2 regions of the Mesorhizobium salmacidum genome follow, and region 2 is predicted to be linked to the other one. Evidence: riboswitches for the same ligand, from Rfam matches in the RefSeq annotation. Region 2 holds a riboswitch; the other holds the start of a gene.
The links. Region 2 has a riboswitch for cobalamin ahead of O7A60_RS12360 (DUF1636 family protein). Riboswitches for the same ligand answer to the same signal wherever they lie in the genome.
Positions count from the first base shown of each region.

Region 1: linked by a shared signal. The riboswitch ahead of bluB (5,6-dimethylbenzimidazole synthase) and the one ahead of O7A60_RS12360 (DUF1636 family protein) in region 2 are both predicted to bind cobalamin.

Region 1 covers NZ_JAPYKS010000016.1:103,608-111,407, reverse strand. Annotated here, with positions in the region: gene O7A60_RS21475 (GFA family protein) at 1-159, shown strand, start outside; gene O7A60_RS21470 (hypothetical protein) at 156-449, opposite strand; gene dxs (1-deoxy-D-xylulose-5-phosphate synthase) at 598-2,535, opposite strand; gene O7A60_RS21460 (pirin family protein) at 2,611-3,531, opposite strand; gene O7A60_RS21455 (DUF2277 domain-containing protein) at 3,572-3,838, opposite strand; gene O7A60_RS21450 (exodeoxyribonuclease VII small subunit) at 3,931-4,182, opposite strand; gene O7A60_RS21445 (histone deacetylase family protein) at 4,186-5,112, opposite strand; cobalamin riboswitch at 5,299-5,474, shown strand; partial or broken gene bluB (5,6-dimethylbenzimidazole synthase) at 5,574-6,233, shown strand; gene O7A60_RS21435 (hypothetical protein) at 6,320-7,303, opposite strand; gene O7A60_RS21430 (TetR/AcrR family transcriptional regulator) at 7,390-7,800, opposite strand, start outside.
Region 2 covers NZ_JAPYKS010000007.1:250,310-258,109, reverse strand. Annotated here, with positions in the region: gene O7A60_RS12370 (cobaltochelatase subunit CobN) at 1-472, opposite strand, end outside; gene cobW (cobalamin biosynthesis protein CobW) at 492-1,529, opposite strand; gene O7A60_RS12360 (DUF1636 family protein) at 1,526-1,960, opposite strand; cobalamin riboswitch at 1,999-2,206, opposite strand; gene O7A60_RS12355 (winged helix-turn-helix domain-containing protein) at 2,236-3,435, opposite strand; gene O7A60_RS12350 (NADH-quinone oxidoreductase subunit A) at 3,771-4,136, shown strand; gene O7A60_RS12345 (NuoB/complex I 20 kDa subunit family protein) at 4,127-4,708, shown strand; gene O7A60_RS12340 (NADH-quinone oxidoreductase subunit C) at 4,713-5,315, shown strand; gene O7A60_RS12335 (NADH-quinone oxidoreductase subunit D) at 5,316-6,506, shown strand; gene O7A60_RS12330 (NADH-quinone oxidoreductase subunit E) at 6,507-7,799, shown strand.

The sequences.
Region 1 (7,800 bases), on a different contig from region 2:
TTGTGCGCCAGCGATTCTGGCCGAATACGGATCGCAGTCAATGTGCGGCTGGCACCACCCGAAGCCGTCGCCGACTTGCCGATCGACCATTTCGATGGCCTCGACACTTACGGCAATCTGCCCCGCGATGGCCGCTGTGTGCGCGACATGTGGTTTTAAAAGATGGTCCGTAAAACCTGGCGCTCGACAGCGGGAGACAGACCATCGTCCCGGTTCCCCGACGCCTGTTCACCTGGATGTTCGGTCACAACACCGGACGGAGGTGCGGGGTCCGGCAGCACCACAAGCTGCGGCACCTGCTTGTAGGAAAAGCCGCCGCGAATATCGCCAATCTTGCCGGCGACAATGCCTAGCGCCGCCTTTTCGAGATTGCGGTCGTAGGGTGTTTCGGCCGCAGCCGGCAAGACCATCACGGCCAAGAAGGCCGCGCCGCACAGAAGCGTCTTCATTGTTGTTGTCTCCCTGCCTGACGCCGGTCTAGCAGGGTGCCGTTGAAAAACGGCCAAGGGACACAGTAAGTGAAACGCCAAACGGCAGCGTTAACAACGCGTTACAAAATAAAGCCGGCAAACTGATCCAAGCTGTTCAGGTTTTGATTCAGGCGCGCTGGGCGCGGACCGTATGGCCGAGGGCCGTGAAAACAGTGCGCACGATCCCGGCGGCGTCGAGGCCGGCGTCGGCATACATCTTCTCCGGCTTGGCGTGGTCGGTGAAGGCGTCCGGCAGTACCAGCGGGCGTACCTTCAGGCCATTTTCCAGCAGTCCTTCATGGGCAAGGAACTGCAGTACATGGCTGGCGAAGCCTCCAATAGCGCCCTCCTCCACCGTCACCAGCACCTCATGCGAGCGGGCCAGCCGGCGGATCAAATCCTGGTCGAGCGGCTTGGCGAAGCGGGCGTCGGCAACGGTGGTGGAAAGCCCGGCCGCGCCGAGTTCCTCGCCGGCGATGAGGCAATCCTGCAAGCGCGTGCCGAAGGACAGCAGGGCAACCTTGCTGCCTTCCCGGACGATGCGGCCTTTGCCGATCTCGAGAACCGAGCCGCGCTCGGGCATGTCGACGCCGACCCCGTTGCCGCGCGGATAGCGGAAGGCGATCGGCCCATCGTCATAGCTGGCGGCGGTGCGCACCATGTGGCGCAACTCCGCTTCGTCGGCGGCAGCCATCACGACAAAGCCGGGCAGGCTTGCCAGGAAGGTGGTGTCGAACGCGCCGCAATGGGTGGCGCCATCGGCGCCGACAAAGCCGGCGCGATCGATGGGGAAACGCACCGGTAGTTTCTGGATCGCGACGTCATGGACGACCTGATCGTAGGCGCGCTGCAGGAACGTCGAATAGATCGCCGCGAACGGCTTGTAGCCTTCCGTCGCCAGGCCGGCGGCGAAGGTCACCGCATGCTGCTCGGCGATGCCGACATCGAAGGTCCTCGACGGGAACACCTCGCCGAACAGATCGAGGCCGGTGCCGCTCGGCATGGCGGCGGTGACGGCGACGATGCGATCGTCCTCGCGGCCCTCCTGGATCAGGCTTTCGGCGAACACCTTGGTGTAGGCCGGCGCGTTGGCTGGCGCCTTGGCCTGCGCGCCGGTGATGACGTCGAATTTATTGACGCCATGGTATTTGTCGGCGGCCGCTTCCGCCGGCGCATAACCCTTGCCCTTCTGGGTGACGACATGGATCAGCACCGGACCCTTGCCGTTGTCGCGGACATTTTTCAGGACCGGGATCAGATGCTCCAGATTGTGACCGTCGATCGGGCCGATGTGATAGAAGCCGAGTTCCTCGAACAAAGTGCCGCCGGTGACGTAGCCGCGCGCATGTTCGACCGCGCGGGTGATGGCTCGATCGGCCCGCTTGCCGAGATAGGAGGTCAGTTTCTTGCCAAAGTCGCGCAAGCCGATATAGGCCTTGCCGGAAGCCAGGCGCGCCAGATAGGCGCTCATGGCGCCGGTCGGCGGCGCAATCGACATGTCGTTGTCGTTGAGGATGACGATGAGGCGGGCATCGAGCGCGCCCGCATTGTTCATCGCCTCATAGGCCATGCCGGCCGACATTGCGCCGTCGCCGATGACTGAAATGACATTGTTGCGGCCGCCTGAAAGGTCGCGGGCGGCGGCCATGCCGAGACCAGCCGATATGGACGTCGAGGAGTGGGCGGCGCCGAACGGGTCATACTCGCTCTCGGCTCGGCGGGTGAAGCCCGACAAACCCCCTTCCTGGCGCAGGGTGCGGATGCGGTCCCGGCGTCCGGTCAGGATCTTGTGCGGATAGGCCTGGTGGCCGACATCCCAGATCAGCCGGTCATCGGGTGTGTTGAAGACATAATGCAGCGCCACCGTCAGTTCGACCACGCCAAGGCCGGCACCAAGGTGGCCGCCGGTGTGGGAGACAGCATCGACCAGTTCGGCGCGCAGCTCGGACGCCAGTTGCGGCAATTCGCTCTCGGCCAGCGTGCGCAGGTCGGCCGGGACGCGAACCTTGTCGAGAAGCGGCGTATGCGGCGTTGCGTTCACGTTGGGACCAGACTCTCTTTTCATCGGCGGGATAGGCCGCCGGCCGGCGAAAGTAAATGCGTGTCGGTGACGCGGACGGTCAGCCCCTCACCGCTCCGCTCAGCCTTCCGGCAGCGGAATGAACTCTTTCTCATCGCCAGGAACGATATCGAAGCGGCCGGTCTTCCATTCCTGCTTGGCCTGCTCGATGCGCTCCTTCGACGAAGAGACGAAATTCCACCAGATGTAGCGCTTCGAACCGAGCGAGGCGCCGCCGAACAGCATGAAATGCGCACCGGTTTGCGACGATATGACGATCTCGTCGCCGGGCCGGAACACCAGCAGCCGTTCGGCCGGAAAGACGTCGCCCGAAATCGAGACTTCGCCCTCCAGCGTGTAGATGGCGCGCTCTTCCGCATCGGCCGGGATTTTGACGCTGGCACCGGGCCCCAGCCGCAAATCGGCGTAGAGCGTGTCGGAATCTGCCCGCACCGGGGACCGCAACCCTTGGAAGTCACCGATGACGACGCGGCCGCTGACGCCTTCGGCATCGATCTCTGGAAGCCGCAGCGCCCCTGTGTTCTCGAACACCGGTGCAACCTCTTCCTTGCCGTCCGGCAGAGCCAGCCAGGTCTGCAGGCCGGAGATCGACATCGGCGCGCCGCGCAATTCCTGCGGCGTGCGCTCGGAGTGGACGATGCCACGGCCCGCGGTCATCAGGTTCACGTCGCCGGGTTCGATCACCATTTCGGTGCCGAGCGAATCGCGGTGCCTGATCTTACCATCGAACAGATAGGTCACTGTCGACAGGCCGATATGCGGGTGCGGACGGACATCGAGCGCCTGGCCGGCGCGCATGATCGCGGGGCCCATGCGATCGAAGAAAATGAACGGCCCGACCAGCCTTCTCTTGGCGGTCGGCAAGGCGCGGCGCACCTCGAAGCCGCCAATATCCTTGGCGTTGGGGATGACCATCAGTTCGATCTGGTCGCTGGCGAAGGCATCGCCGGCCTCAGGGTCTTTCCCCGGGAAGAAGCTCATGAACTCTCCTGGTCAGCGCTCGGTGGCCGCTTTGGACATGTCAGGCGAACCGGATCGCCGCCTTTGCTCTCAGTTTGGCTGCCACCTCTTCGCGATTGCGCGGATGCTGGTGGGTTTCGAGGGAATCAAGCAATTCGCGTGCGGATGCCGCGATGGCTTCGACCGCATGATCGAACGCATGCTGGTTCTGTTTCGACGGTCGCGTCGTTCCGCTGAGCTTGCGGACAAACTGGAGTGCCGCGTCGCGGACTTCGTCATTGGTTGCCGGCGGATCAAAATTGAACAGGGTCTTGATGTTTCTGCACATCGCTTCCGTATCTCCTCTTATCCGTTTCAATCGGGACGAGTTGTATCCTCAATCATGATCGTGTCCAAAAGTCGGTAAGCCTGCTCCGGACCTCAGTCCGCGTCGAGCGGCTCGGTTCCAACCGGCTTGCCGTCGCGCGACAGCCTGATCTTCTCGACCTTGTCCTCGGCGGCCTTCAGCAACCGGTCGCAATGCACCTTCAGCGCCTCGCCGCGCTCGTAGATCCGGATCGACTGGTCGAGCGGCACGTCGCCACGCTCCAGATCATCGACGATCTTCTCCAGCGCGTCGAGTGCCTGCTCGAAGCTCATCGCCTTGACGTCTTCGTTGATCTCACCAGTCATCATTCATCCTTTCATCAGTCGCCCGACATGGGCGGCGACCGAAAATGCCAATCCGTGCAGATCGTAGCCGCCCTCGAGCACGCTGACGAGCCGGTTGCCGCTATGGCGCGCGGCGCGCTGCATCAGCTGGCCGGTCGCCCAGTCGAAATCGTCCTCGGTCAGATTGATTTCCGCCAGCGGGTCGCGATGGTGGGCGTCGAAGCCGGCCGAAACGATGATCAAATCGGGCGCGAAATTGTCGAGTGCCGGCAGCACGCGCGACAGGAAAGCATCGCGAAACACCTCGCTGCCGGTCTGCGGCGCCAGCGGCGCGTTGACGATGTTGCCGGCGCCGGTCTCGTTCTTCGCGCCGGTGCCGGGATAGAGCGGCATCTGGTGCGTCGAGCAATAGAGCACCGAGGGATCGTCCCAGAAAATATCCTGCGTGCCGTTGCCGTGGTGCACGTCCCAATCGACGACGGCGACACGCTCCGCGCCATGCTTCTTCTGCGCATAGCGGGCAGCGATAGCCGCAGTGTTGAAGAAGCAGAAGCCCATGGCCGTGTTCTTTTCAGCATGATGGCCAGGCGGCCGGGCGGCGACGAAGACATTGTCGGCGCGGCCCGCAAAGACGTCGTCGACGGCGGCATTGGCGGCGCCGATCGCCGTGATCACCGCCTGCCAGCTCTTCGGGCTGGCAGTGGTGTCGGCGTCAATGCGGGCGAGGCCTTCATCGGGAATGGCAGCGCGCACGCGCGCGACGAAATCGGCGGGATGCGCGTAGAGGATGGTGGCCTCGTCGCCTTGCGGTGCCTCGACGCGGTCAAGCGCGGCAAAAGCTTCGTCGTCGAGCACGCGCTCGATGGCGCGCAAGCGGTCGGGCCGCTCGGGGTGACCTGGCGGGGTGATGTGTTCGAGGAAGATCGGGTGCGTGTAGAGACGAGTGGCCATGTCCCCCTATCTAGTGCCCCGGCGCCGTGATGGCCATGCGTTGCGGCTTGATCGCTGGGGAAAATCACGGCTGCGTCCATTCATGTCGCTGCGGGCATTGGCGTCGCCGGCGCTTCGGCGTAAGGTCGCCGCCACTGCCTGGTGCCCGCCGGTCTGTTTGTTTTAGCCGCATTCTGCGACGCCAAGTGATTCCACTTGGCTACAAGTGCTCTGGCGGGAGAATCGGGAACACGGTTTGATACCGTGGCGTGCCCAACGCTGTGAGGGGGACCGCGCCGGTAAGTGCCACTGTCAATGACGGGAAGGCACCGGACGCGGGTTGATCCCGAGCCAGAAGACCGGCCTGGCAGGCATCGTCATCCGCATGGTCAGGCGGATGATATCAGAGCGACGCGCGTCCTCCTGGACGCACAAAGTACGCTCTGAGAATTTGAACTGCTGCAATCGCAAGGGGACAAGCGATGCCGGAAGCTATGACCGCTCCAATGGGCGATGGATTTGATCAGATAGCGCGTGACGCGGTTTACCGCGCCATGTTCACGCGGCGCGACGTCCGCAGCCATTTTACATCGGAAACGATCGACGACGAGGTGCTGGCGCGGCTTTTGCTCGCCGCCCATCACGCGCCGTCAGTCGGCTTCATGCAGCCTTGGAATTTCATCGTCATCCGCGATGCCGCGCGACGGGCGGAGGTGCGCGATCTGTTCTTGGCGGCGCGCGAACAGGAACTGCCGGCAATCGAGGCGGACCGGCGGGCGCTTTACCGCAAGCTCAAGCTCGAAGGCATCTGCGAAAGCGCATTGAACATCTGCATCACCTGCGACCGCGAGCGCTCGAAAGCCTCGCCGCTGGGACGCTGGCACAATCCGGAAATGGATCTTTACAGCACGGTCTGCGCGGTGCAGAATTTTTGGCTGGCGGCACGCGCCGAGGGAGTCGGCGTCGGCTGGGTCAGCATCATCGAGGCGCAAGCGCTGAAGAGCCTGCTGTCCATCCCCGATCACGTGACGCCGATCGCCTATCTCTGCGTCGGCCGTGTCTCGGAGTTCGCGCCAAAACCGGATCTCGAAACGCATGGCTGGGGCCGACGGCTGCCGTTGCCCGACCTGATCATGAGCGAGACTTTTTGTGGGCAAGGCGAAGCGCCGCTCAAATCGACAGTGGCCCGCTTCAGCACTGTCGCCGGTGGGCCCGCCAGCCCAACCGATCAGCGTGTCGCGCCGGCCGTGCCCCAGCGCGAACCGTCGAAGGTGGAGAGCGCCTTGCGCTTGAGTTCCCGGAACTTCGACGAGGCATCGGCCAGCCTGGCGTCCCAGGCGGCATCGGGCACCTGACCCTCGATGGTCTTGAAATAGACCTGCATCAGGCAGGCGATGGCGAACGGCTCGATGAACGCCGCCTTAAAGGCCCAGGCAAAGACGATGGCCAGAACGAAGGCCCAACCGGCGAGCTGTCCTGGCATGACGTAAAGAATGGCGGCTGCCGGGGCCAGCATCAGCAGGAAGATGACGAAGGAGACCCCCCACATGATCACGGCCAGCCAGACGGCGTTCTTGACCATGATCTTGCCGTTCTGGGCGTAGAGCACGACGCCTTGCCGCGCGGTCTCGAAGGGTGAGGACGAATTGATGCGGATGTTGTAGCCGAGAATGATCTCGTCGACATAGGTCAGCGACAGGCGGATCACCGTGTTGAGGAACGAGACCAGGCCGCTCAGGCCCGGAATGGGCAGGAAAGCCGCAATGCCGCTCAGCAGGCCGGTGATGGCGCGGATGGCGCCCTTGACCAGCTGGTCGACGACGAAAAGGATGTTCGCTTCGGCAAAGCGCTCGGTCACAACCTCTTTCGCGTAGGCGATCTGGTTCTGGCCGTCGGGTACGTCATGGCCGTCGATCAGATGCACCATGACGGCGATATGGCCTGCCTTGACGACGTAGAGGATGTATTCGCGGATCCAGTAGACAGCGATCGAGACGAGGCCGAAACCAACTACGCCGCCCCACATGGCAAAGGACAACGGCCCGTCGGGATCGGTGGAGATATGGCCGACGCCATAGCCGACCGAGGCGCCCGTGCCGGTGGCCATGATATAGGCCAGCGTGATGCCGAAATAGACGATCATACGAAAGACGATGAAAGGCCAGGTCCGCATCATGATGGACACCGACCTGCCGATATCGAAATCCCACATGCCCCGAATCCCCCAGAGGTGGCGTGGAGGATGCGCCCAAACCGTTTATTGTCAATTGCAGGCGGTGGCGGGAGCGCCACGGTGGCTCAGTTTGGCCGGGCTTCCGGCTTTTCGAGCAGGCCTTCGAGCAATTGCTTGAACGCTGCCACCACCTTCCTCGACGTCGCTTCGGGATCGTTCGAATTGGCGATCCGCTGCGCGGCCTGACTGCTCGCCCCGTTGATCAGCCGCGCCGCGGTCTCGGGATCGAGGCCCGGCACGACCACCCCCTCCTCTTGCAGCGCGGTCAGATGATCGGTCATTGAACCGACGCAGGCATTGGCATTCGACCACTGTGCCGGATCGCCCAGCACGGCCGGACCGTCCCGGAACATGATGCGCTGGATTTCCGGCTCCAGCGCCATTTCGATGTAGGTCGTGCATTCGTCGACGAAATGCTGCCAGCGGGTCGGCGCCCTCGACGCGACCTCATTCACCCGGGCGGCCATTTCCGCATC
Region 2 (7,800 bases):
GCCTGTGCACCAGGGCGCTCATATTGGCCGGGCCGCCCTCGCGGAAATAGCCGAGCAGGCCGTCGAGTTCGGCGCGCGGCAGCGTCGAGGCTTGGATCAGTCTGAGATCCTCATCATGGCTTTCACCCGGAAGCAGCGCCAGTCTTATGCCGCGCTCGCGGGCGATTGCCGCGAGCTGGTCGCAGCCATAGCGCCACCAGTCGTAGCCGCCGAGGATACGCACCATGATGACCTTGGCATGGCGGGCGACGCTGTCGATCCAGAGATCGACGGACATGGGATGGCGCAGGTCGCGCAGTGCGGCGAGCCGCATCGACGGCAAGCGATCGGCGTCGGCCTTCCATGCCGCCGCCAGCCCGGCGAGATCGCTGTCGGTGAAGGACAGGGCCACGATATCCGCCGGCGCCTGCCGGAGATCGACAGGCTCGGCGAGGTCGTCGAGCGACGCGGAGGTCGTGGTGAGGATGTGCATCGCTGCCCGTGCCTGAAAATCAGCCGGCGAGGATACGTTCGATCGCCGGACGGTTCAGCCCCTTGAGGCCGATGACGACGAGGCGCGAACGGCGGTCGTCCCCGGCGGTCCAGGCGCGGTCATAGTAGTGATTGACGCGCGGGCCGACGGCCTGCAGCAGGAGCCGCATCGGCTTGCCACCGACCTCGACGAAGCCTTTCACTCGCAACACGTTTTCCTGTTCGGCGGCGGCGGCGACGCGTCTTGCCAGTTCGTCGGGATTGGCGATCGAGGGGATGTCGACGATGAACGTGTCGAAGTCGTCATGTTCGTGGTCGAACGCGCCGTCGTGATGGGATTTGCGGTTCTCGATGTCGTCCTCGACGGCGAGACCAAGCCCGAGCAGCACCGTGGGATCGACCTTGCCGTGAGACGTCGGCACGATCTTCACGGCGCGGGCGGAGTGTTCGCCAATGATGGCATGGGCGCGGGCTGAGCCCTCGGCGTCCATCAGGTCGCTCTTCGACAGGATGATCAGGTCGGCGCAGGCGATCTGGTCCTCGAACACCTCCTCGACCGGATCATCATGGTCGAGGCTTTCATCGCCGGCGCGCTGCGCCTGCAGGGCGTCCATGTCGTTGGCGACGCGACCTTCGGCAAGTGCGGGACCATCGACCACGGCGATGACGCCGTCGACGGTCACCCGGCTCTTCACTGTCGGCCACTGGAAGGCTTGGACCAGCGGCTTGGGCAGAGCGAGGCCCGAGGTTTCGATCAGGATATGGTCGACCTTCGGTGTCAGCGACAGGATCCGGTCGAGCGCCGGCACGAAATCGTCGGCGACGGTGCAGCAGATGCAGCCATTGGCCAGCTCGACGATGTTTTCCTCGGGGCAGGTGTTGATGCCGCAGCCCTTGAGGATCTCGCCGTCGATGCCGATGTCGCCAAACTCGTTGACAATGATCGCGATACGCTTGCCGCCGGCGTTTTCCAGGAGATGGCGGACCAGGGTCGTCTTGCCGGCGCCGAGGAAGCCGGTGACGACGGTGCAGGGAACGCGGGAAACGGATGCGGTCATATCAAGTCTTTCAGCATGTCGAGGGGAGGGATGCGGGCCACGAGGCCGCGCTTGAGGCTGTCGGGCCGACCCCGCCAGGGAATGAGGCCGTCGCTGGAGGTGGCGAAGAGTTTCGCGCCGGTGACGAGATCGGCGCCGCTGGTCGTGGTCAGATCGCCGAAGACATAGCTCCAGCAGCCGTCACGCAGGATCGCGGCGCTCAGTCGGCGTTTGCAATTGCCGAGGCATTCGACGGTGTGGATGCGGATGTTGTCGCCCGAGGCGGCTTGGCGCATATCTTCGGCCAAAAGTTCGCCGGCCCGGGGATGGGCGTCGGAGCCGGTCTCGTCGCGACAGGAGGCGCAGACAATGACAGTGATGCCGGCCAGGGAATCATCCTCGCCGGACGAAATGTCCGTTGTTTCAGCCGAAAAACTGCTGTCGCGATCCAAATCAGGCTCCTTGCCCGGAAAACCCGCCGGGCGATCGGATACTTGCATTCCAGACGGCAGGTCTCCTGGCTCGCGGGTCATCGCCTTGGGTAGCCGCCTTCCCGGGACAATCCCAGTGGCTTTCGGCCTTGGCTCTTCGCTCACAGTTGCGGGGACAGCCGCGGATTTGGGATTTTTCAATCCCGCACCGCATTCCCTCTTGGCTCCTCCCTTTGCTGAGAGGAGACCGTCTGGATCCGATTTAGGCTCTTGCGGGCAGCGGTGTCAACGCGAGCTTACGACACCGCGATGTCGGACAGCGCCGGGCCCAGGTCGCCGGCAGGCGTCACTTCGATGCGTTCGAGGCCAAGCCAGCCCTGCATCTGCTTCAATTCCTCGAAGAGCTGAGCGGCGGTTCCGGGCGGTGCGCCGGGCTCGGCGTAAGCAGCATGGACACGCAGGACACTTGCCGGCCGGTCTGCCTTGAGGTCGACGCGCGCCACGATCCTGTCGCCGAGCAGGAAAGGCAGGACGTAATAGCCGTATTGGCGCTTGTCGGCCGGGGTGTAGATCTCGATCCGGTAGTGAAAATTGAACAGCCGCTCTGAGCGCGAGCGCTCGAAAACGACCGGATCGAACGGCGCCAGCAGGGCGCGAGCCTCGATCTTGCGTGGCAAACGCGCGTCCCTATAGAGGTAAGCCGGCTTGTCCCAGCCCTCGACGCGAACCGGCAGCAACTCGCCGAGTTCGACCAGTTCCTCCAGCCGGCCTTTCATATCGGCGGGGGAGAGTCGAAAATAGTCGCGCAGGTCGCCTGATGTCGCGATGCCGTGGGCGCGGGCGGAGATGCGCAGCAATTCACGATGTGCATCCTCGGCGCCCGGTACTGGCAGGTCGAGAATCGCCCGCGGCAGCACGCGCTCTGGCAGGTCGTAGAAGCGCTCGAAGCCGCGCCGGTGCGCCGTGGTGATGCGCCCGGCCCAGAACAGCCATTCGAAGGCATGCTTGGCGTGGCTCCAGCCCCACCAGCCGCCGGAGCCTTTCTGGCCCTCCAGCGCGGAAGCGGCGACCGGTCCGCGTGCGACGACCTCGCGGTAGATCTCTTCTATATAGGCGGCGTGCTCGCGGCCCCATTTGGCCAGCCCCAGATACATTTCATCGCCTTGCTCGGCGCGCCGCATGCGCCAGCGCATCAGCGGATAGGTCTCGACCGGCAGGAACGAGGCCTCATGCGCCCAGTATTCGAAGACCGTGCGCTTGCGGGTCACGGCGGCGTTGTCGAGCAAAGCGAGGGGATAGGGGCCAAGACGCGAATAGAGCGGCATGTAATGGGCGCGAACCACCGCACTGACGGAATCGATCTGCAGCAGGCCGGTGCGGGACAAAACGCGGGCGAAATGGCGGCGGTCGGGCGTGCCGGCTGGGCGGGGATCGAGAAACCCTTGAGCGGCAAGCGCGATGCGCCGGGCGGCGGCAAGCGAGATCTTTTCCTTCATGCGGATGCGTCCCTGATGGACCTGTCTGGCGTCGTTGCGAGGCGTGATTCCAGCCCATGCTAGCAGGGTTTTGGCGGCAACTCTGTCAGGAGAGAAAAGTGGAGTAAAAGGCGAAGGAAATCAAACAGGAGCGTATGGGACCAGTTTCTCCCGGATTGCCGTCCAGCTCGGTGTTTTGAACAAGGTTTGACTTGCTTCGCTGGAAGTGCTGCGCTAACCCTCGCCGCGTTGCAGCATAGGCTCCTTAAAACGGTTCAGCGGTTAAACTGTCACGCTTCCGCATTAAGGTCCGGTGCTGTAATCAACGTGGATTGGCGCCAACGGAAAGCCGCTGCATGAACGCACTCCTCAGTTCGTACCTGCCCATCGTCCTGTTTATCGGCGTGGCGCTGGTGGTCGGTCTGGCGCTGCTGGCCGCGCCCTTCCTGGTAGCCTACCGCAACCCGGATCCCGAGAAGCTGTCCGCCTATGAATGCGGTTTCAACTCGTTCGACGACGCCCGCATGAAATTCGACATCCGCTTCTACCTGGTGTCGATCCTGTTCATCATCTTCGACTTGGAAGTAGCCTTCCTCTTCCCCTGGGCGGTGTCCTTTTCGAAGATTGGCATGCTCGGTTTCTGGTCAATGATGGTGTTTTTGGCAGTGCTGACCATCGGCTTTGCCTATGAATGGAAAAAAGGAGCGCTGGAATGGGATTGAACGACAGTTCAGGCACCCTCGTCGCGCCGAAGCCCAAGGGTATCATTGATCCCAACACCGGCAAGCCGGTGGGGGAGGACGATCCCTTCTTCCTCGAAATCAACAACGAGCTTGCCGACAAGGGTTTTCTGGTCACCTCGACCGAGGCGCTGATCACCTGGGCGCGCAGCGGTTCGCTGATGTTCATGACCTTCGGCCTGGCGTGCTGCGCGGTCGAGATGATCCACACCTCGATGCCGCGCTACGATTCGGAGCGCTTCGGTGTCGCGCCGCGCGCGTCTCCGCGCCAGTCCGACATCATGATCGTGGCCGGCACGCTGACCAACAAGATGGCGCCGGCGTTGCGCAAGGTCTACGACCAGATGCCGGAGCCGCGCTACGTCATCTCGATGGGCTCCTGCGCCAATGGCGGCGGCTACTACCACTATTCCTATTCGGTGGTGCGCGGCTGCGACCGGGTCGTGCCGGTCGACATCTATGTGCCCGGCTGCCCGCCGAGCGCCGAAGCCCTGCTCTACGGCATCCTTCTGCTGCAGAAGAAGATCCGCCGCACCGGCACGATCGAACGGTAAATCCATGGCCGCATCCCTTAGCGAACTGTCGACCTATCTCGGCGAGAAGCTGATCGGCCGCGTCAATGACGCGGTGCTCGCCTATGGCGAGCTCTCCATCAATGTCGAGCCGCGCGACCTGGTCGAAGTGATGACTTTCCTGCGCGACGATGCGCGCTGCCAGTTCATCTCGATCATCGATGTCTGCGGCGCCGACTATCCGTCGCGGGCCAAGCGCTTCGACGTCGTCTACCATCTGCTGTCGCCGAAACAGAATGTCCGCATCCGGGTCAAGGTGCAGGCCGACGAAGAGACGATGGTGCCGTCGATCACCGGCGTTTATCCCGGCGCCGACTGGTTCGAGCGCGAGACCTACGATCTCTATGGCGTGCTGTTCTCGGGCCATCCCGACCTGCGCCGCCTGCTGACCGATTACGGGTTCGAAGGCCATCCGCTGCGCAAGGATTTCCCGCTGACCGGTTTCGTCGAAGTGCGCTACGACGACGAGGCCAAGCGCGTCATCTACGAGCCTGTGGAATTGAAGCAGGAATTCCGCAATTTCGATTTTCTTTCCCCTTGGGAAGGCACGGATTACGTGCTGCCCGGGGATGAGAAGGCAAAGCAGTAAATGGCTGAAACCTCCGTCCGCAACTTCAATATCAATTTCGGTCCGCAGCATCCTGCCGCGCATGGCGTTTTGCGCCTCGTGTTGGAGCTCGACGGCGAAGTCGTCGACCGCGTCGATCCGCATATCGGCCTGCTGCATCGTGGTACGGAAAAGCTGATCGAGGCCAAGACCTATCTGCAGGCGGTGCCTTATCTCGACCGGCTCGACTATTGCGCCCCGATGAACCAGGAGCATGCCTTCGCGCTCGCCGCCGAGCGCCTGCTCGGCATCGACGTGCCGAGGCGCGGCCAGCTAATCCGCGTGCTCTATTGCGAAATCGGCCGCATCATGTCGCACATCCTCAATGTGACGACGCAGGCGATGGACGTCGGCGCGCTGACACCGCCGCTGTGGGGTTTCGTCGAGCGCGAAAAGCTGATGGTGTTTTATGAGCGTGCGTCCGGCTCGCGCATGCATGCGGCTTATTTCCGTCCCGGCGGCGTCCACCAGGACCTGCCGTGCCAGCTGGTCGAGGACATCGGCAAATGGATCGACCCGTTCCTGAAATCGCTCGATGACCTCGACAAGCTGCTCACCGGCAACCGCATCTTCAAGCAGCGCAATGTCGATATCGGCATCGTTTCGCTGGCCGACGCCTGGGCCTGGGGCTTTTCGGGCGTCATGGTGCGCGGCTCGGGTTCGCCTTGGGACCTGCGCAAGTCGCAGCCCTATGAATGCTATTCGGAAATGGATTTCGACATCCCGATCGGCAAGAACGGCGACTGCTTCGACCGTTATCTCTTGCGCATGGAAGAAATGCGCCAGTCGGCGCGGATCATGCGCCAATGCGTCGACCTGCTGCTCGGCAAGGAGAGCACCGGTCCGGTGTCGAACCTCGACGGCAAGGTGGTGCCGCCCAAGCGCGCCGCGATGAAGCGCTCGATGGAAGCGCTGATCCATCACTTCAAACTCTACACCGAAGGCTATCGCGTGCCGGCCGGCGAGGTCTATGCGGCGGTCGAGGCGCCGAAGGGCGAGTTCGGCGTCTATCTGGTCTCCGACGGCACCAACAAGCCCTACCGCTGCAAGCTGCGCGCACCTGGTTTCGCGCATCTGCAAGCCATGGATTTCCTCTGCCGCGGCCACCTGCTGGCCGACGTCACCGCCGTTCTTGGCTCCCTCGACATCGTGTTTGGTGAGGTCGATCGCTAAATGTCAGTCCGCCGTCTCGCAGAAGCCAGCGTCCAGCCAGCCTCCTTCGCCTTCAACCGGGCGAACGCGGCGGCTGCCAAGCAATGGATCAAGAAGTATCCCAAGGGCCGCGAGCAGTCGGCGATCATTCCGCTTTTGATGCTTGCGCAGGAGCAGGAAGGCTGGGTCACCAAAGCGGCGATCGAGACCATCTCCGACATGCTCGACATGCCCCGCATCCGCGGGCTCGAGGTCGCGACCTTCTACACGCAGTATCAATTGAATCCCGTTGGTACCCGCGCGCACATCCAGGTTTGCGGCACCACGCCGTGCATGCTGCGCGGCTCGGAAGCGCTGATGGATGTGTGCCGCTCGAAAATCCACCACGACCAGTTCCACACCAATGACAAGGGCACCTTGTCGTGGGAGGAGGTGGAGTGCCTCGGCGCCTGCGTCAACGCGCCGATGGTCATGGTGTTCAAGGACACGTTCGAGGATCTGACACCCGAGCGCCTGGCCGAAATCATCGATCTCTATGATGCCGGCAAGGGGGCCTCGGTGGTGCCCGGACCGCAGAATGGCCGTACAGGCTCGGAGCCGGCCTCCGGTTTGACGACGCTGAAGAGTGAAAAGGCGATCCTCAAGTCGACCCGCGACCGGGAGGCCCGGGAAGCAGCCAAGGCCGCCAAGGCAGCACCCGGCGCGATCATCGCGGCGCCGGTACCGCCACCGGCGGCTGGTGCTCCTGCCGCCCCTGTCGCGCCGTCCAATGCCAGCAAGCCGAAGACCGACGCGCCTGAGACCAGCCCGGCGTTGAAGACGCCTTCAAAGGCCAAGGTGGCGCCGGCGACGGAGAAGGCGGCGAGCGTTTCTGCGCCGCTGCATTCGGCCGCCAATGCCAACAAAGCGGCGCCGGAAGTGGAGAAGGTCTCCAAGCAGCGCAGTGGACCGACGGTCAGGGCCGAACCGGCATCGGCCTTCAAGGCGCCGGAAGCCAAGGTGCCAGCCGCAAAGCCGGCAAAACCATCGCTGGAGGACAAGAACCGTCCGGCCGGTATCGACAGGCCGGCCGCGGTCGACGATCTCAAGCTGATCTCCGGGGTCGGTCCGAAGATCGAGGGTATCCTGCACACGCTGGGCATCTTCACCTTCGCGCAGGTCGCGTCGTGGAAGAAGGCCGAACGAGAGTGGGTCGACGGCTATCTCTCCTTCCAGGGCCGCATCGACCGCGACGACTGGGTCCGCCAAGCCAAGGCGCTCGCCAAGGGCGGCGTCGCCGAATACATCCGCGTCTTCGGCAAGAAGCCGGTCTGAG